DNA from 2 places in the Gardnerella sp. c17Ua_118 genome. Region 2 is predicted to be linked to the other one. Evidence: riboswitches for the same ligand, from Rfam matches in the RefSeq annotation. Region 2 holds a riboswitch; the other holds the start of a gene.
The links. A riboswitch is a leader RNA that binds a small molecule or an ion and turns the genes downstream of it on or off. The one in region 2 is predicted to bind thiamine pyrophosphate.
Positions count from the first base shown of each region.

Region 1: another riboswitch for thiamine pyrophosphate. It lies ahead of thiM (hydroxyethylthiazole kinase); the one in region 2 lies ahead of NYP69_RS03100 (ECF transporter S component).

Region 1 is NZ_JANUYT010000001.1:1,088,929-1,091,133, reverse strand. Features, by position in the region: rRNA gene NYP69_RS04290 (23S ribosomal RNA) at 1-721, shown strand, start outside; rRNA gene rrf (5S ribosomal RNA) at 889-1,005, shown strand; TPP riboswitch at 1,102-1,193, shown strand; gene thiM (hydroxyethylthiazole kinase) at 1,182-2,205, shown strand, end outside.
Region 2 is NZ_JANUYT010000001.1:748,194-750,398, forward strand. Features, by position in the region: gene NYP69_RS03095 (ABC transporter substrate-binding protein) at 1-371, opposite strand, end outside; gene NYP69_RS03100 (ECF transporter S component) at 541-1,161, opposite strand; TPP riboswitch at 1,198-1,299, opposite strand; gene recO (DNA repair protein RecO) at 1,386-2,138, opposite strand; gene NYP69_RS03110 (DivIVA domain-containing protein) at 2,193-2,205, opposite strand, start outside.

The DNA of each region.
Region 1 (2,205 bases), 340 kb from region 2:
CTCTTTCCATATCTGGCGTCTAACCTCGACACGTTATCCGTGTTAGGGACAGTGCCTGGCGGGTAGTTTAACTGGGGCGGTTGCCTCCTAAAGAGTAACGGAGGCGCTCAATGGTCCGCTCAGCCCGGTTGGCAATCGGGTGTTGAGTGTAATCGCACAAGCGGGCTTGACTGTGAGACTGACGGGTCGAGCAGGGACGAAAGTCGGAGATAGTGATCCGGTGCCGGCGTACGGACGTGGCATCGCTCAACGGATAAAAGGTACCCCGGGGATAACAGGCTGATCATTCCCAAGAGTCCATATCGACGGGATGGTTTGGCACCTCGATGTCGGCTCGTCGCATCCTGGGGCTGGAGCAGGTCCCAAGGGTTCGGCTGTTCGCCGATTAAAGCGGCACGCGAGCTGGGTTCAGAACGTCGTGAGACAGTTTGGTCTCTATCCTCTGCGCTCGTTGGAATGTTGAGGAGACCTGCCCATAGTACGAGAGGACCTGGGTGGACGAACCTCTGGTATGCCGGTCGTCACGCCAGTGGCGCTGCCGGTTAGCTACGTTTGGAAGGGATAACCGCTGAAAGCATCTAAGCGGGAAGCCTGCTCCAAGATTAGCATTCCTTGCACTTTGTGTGTGAGCCCCCATGTAGAACACGTGGTTGATAGGCTGGATGTGGAAGCCCTGTAAGGGGTGGAGCTGACCAGTACTAATGGGCGATTGTGATACTACTTGTATTGCTTATCGTTTAATTCTCTTAACATTAGGGAGTGTTAAGCGATCATGATTATGGTTAAGTTGTTGATTTTGATGATTGTTTCTTCTGTTTGCTCGCGTTCATGTCCGGTTCCCAAACCGCCAGCTTGCCACTCGCTTAATGCGAGTGTATAATCTAGTTTTGCGGTGGTCATGGCTCAGGTGAGACGCCCGGTCCCATTCCGAACCCGGAAGCTAAGGCCTGACACGGTGAGGGTACTGCACTCGATAGGGTGTGGGAGACTAACACGCTGCCGCATTATTCTTTCTAGCGGGGAGTTTCGACTCCCCGCTTTTTTATTACTTAAAACCAAGTCGTCGCGCGTAAATAACGTCATAACGAACATATATAGTCAAATATGGGTTCGGGGTGCGCATAAGCGCTGAGATTATACCCGTTGAACCTGATCTAGTTAGTACTAGCGAAGGGAAAATCATGACTACTGTGTCGTGCTCTAAAAATAGTGAATTCTCAACTAATGCTCGTTGCAAGCAATTCATGCAAGATGTACGTGAATGCATCGAAGCTTTACGCGCAAAAAATCCGCTAACACATTGCGTAACGAATAATGTTGTTCAAGAAATAACTGCAAACGTTCTGCTAGCTGCTGGAGCATCGCCAGCAATGGTCGTAGACGCAGAAGAAGCTGAAGTATTTGCTCAAATCGCATCTGGTGTATTAGTAAACATTGGAACCTACAGGCCAGTAGACAAAGAATCTATGGATGCTGCAATTCGCGGAGCTGTAAAAGCACACACTCCATGGGTTCTTGACCCAGTTGCAGTTGGCGGTTTAGCTCCACGCACGCAATACGCGCGCGAAATCGTTAAAAGTCATCCTACTGTAATTCGTGCAAACGCTTCCGAAATCTTAGGTTTAGCTGGAGAAGAAAGCGGCGGTAAGGGAGTAGATGCTGGAGATTCGGTTGATTCGGCAGTTGCAGCAGCTAAGAAGCTAGTTAAACTTTATGGCTCGGTAGTGGCTATTTCTGGCGAAAAAGACGCTATTTATGGTCACGGATGCTCGGCACGAGTCTCGGGCGGTCACGAGATAATGACGAAAGTAGTCGGAACGGGCTGCTCTCTTGGCGCATTGGTGGCAGCATACGTTGGAGCAAATCGAAATCGACCTTTTGCAGCAACAGTTGCCGCTCACGTGCACGCTGCTGCAGCAGGAACTTGGGCAGCACAACGCTCAACATCGCCAGGTACATTTAGAACATTATGGATGGATGCGCTTATGGATTTGAGCGCAGACGAGATGCTGAAACTAGCGAATATTGAATTTGAACTCGACCCTGTTGATTGGTCTTTATACTTTATAACAGACCCAAAGATGAGCAATCGAGCAGAAGAAGATATTGCAGTTGATTGCGTTAAAGGCGGAGCAAGCGTAGTTCAATTGCGCGATAAGTACGCAAATAGCGAAACTTTTAATAATAAAGCTCAAAGCTTTCGAG
Region 2 (2,205 bases):
GCCTGCTGAAGCTCTGTGTATAAGCGCTTAACGCCCATAGGGATTACTACGCGCTTTCCTTCTAGATCTTTAAATCGCGTAATACCCGTGTTTTTATTTGTTATGATTCCGCCAATTTGCGATTGATTCATTACAGCAAATGACGTTAGCTTGTTTGCACCATTTTGATGAGCCAAAAGCTGATTTAAGCGAATAAGAGCTATATCTACTTCTCCACGCTCCAAGCATGCTGGAACATCTCCGCGCTCCGTATCTGTGCTTGTAAACTCTACATCTAATCCGTATTGTGCGTACAATCCGCGCTTTCTTGCAAGATACATACCTGCGTGATTCGTCCATGGATGCACATATTCAAGACGTACTCTTAGCATATTAACTCCTTTGTTTTATAGTGATTTGTGATTTTATTTTGACTTTTATTTGCGACTTTTGCGCGCTGCTAACTTGCGACTTTATTTGCCACTTTTATTTGCGACTTTACAAAAGTGGGCGAGGTAATTCCCCGCCCACAAATCAAATCTTACTAGCAAAAGTTAAGACTTAAGCGCGTACTTCTTTGCCAGAAGCAAAACGGCTCAATGCGCCAGTAGCAGCAATACCCTTGTACAAGTACCACATAACTACACCACCAATTACAGCACCAGAAATCATGCTGCAAAGTGTGTGAATCATCATGAATGCGCCGAAGATTGGAACACCTGCGTAGTAGAACGGATAGGTTGAAACGATTCCACCCAAACCAGCTAACGCGCCAGAAAGTGCAGTCAAACCAACGTTCCACTTGCGATACATAACAAACAAGAATGCAAACTCAGCGAACAAGCCCTGAACAAAACCAGGAAGAACGGTACCAATACCGCCCCAGTGGCTACCAACAGTCAACTCAACCATTGCAGCAATAAACTCGCCGAATAGTGCAGCGCCTGGCTTGCGAACCATAATAGCAGCTAAAGGACCAGCGAAGTAGAACAAACCATAGTACAATGCGCTAACGCCTGGAACTGGAATAAGCTTAAGAGCAGCAGAAATAGGCTCACTAATCAAGCCGATGCCCCAGAAGATAATACCAGAAGCTACAGCAATAACAACCGTGAGCGTAACATCAGCCACGTTCCAGCGCAAGGATGGACGCACGGTCTCTTCTTCAACAGATGTACCCATTAGGGTCTCCTTTCATCTTTAACCAATCAAACAAAGGCGACCCTGCAGAAAACTCCGTACGTCGGCATTACCCGATTCACGTTAAACGGTTAGACAGTAATCTTCTCAGCTCTTAAAAGAGCACCCGTGCCTGATATCATTCATATTGCATCAGACAGCTAGGACATATTTTATAAAATTCAAACATAAAATTAACAAAATCGCTCATTAAGATAATAGAAACTCTAATCAAAATACAGCGAATTAGAATTTTTTTCGCTTAAACGCATAGATCTAATAGGCTTTTCTAGCCAATATTCACACCATTGTTCAACGCATTTAGATGTTAAATCGTCTATACTTGTTCCGTCTAAATTTTGCCAATCGCCATTAATTAATGAAATCATTTGAAAACGCGCTAAATCATTGCACTTAATAGACTCTAAAGCATGATCTTTAGAGCACATAACTCCACCACTAGCTGCCGAGAAATAGGCTAAATCATTGCGTGTTGAACAAATAACGCACTCATTTAACCTAGGAGACCATCCAGCTAATTGCAATGCTCTTAAAACGTACGAAAGCGCGATTGATTCAGCACTATGCAAACTTTTAGAAAGAGCAGATAAAGCAGCTATAAGAAGATTGTATTGTGAGCAAGAATCCGAATATTGCGCGTGAGACGAGACTAAATCGTCCGCAATCTCTGCAATCATGCTAGCACAACTATACAGATTGTAATCCGCACAAATGCTACCAGCATAAGGCGAAACTAAAACCGCTTGAGAAATAACATCAAAAGTTTTGCCAGTTGCAAAAAGTGCATTAACACGCATAAATGGCTCTAAGCGCCCACCAAATCTAGATTTTAACCGCCTTACACCTTTTGCAACAGCTCGAACCTTGCCATGCTTTTTAGTGAGCATAACAATAACTCGATCAGCTTCCCCAAGAGGAAAAGTCTTAAGAACAACAGCTTCATCGTTATATAACGGCATTAATCAATAACTCTTAGCTTATATAATCCCTAAATCTAAGTGAAAAATAGATTATTAATTATGATTT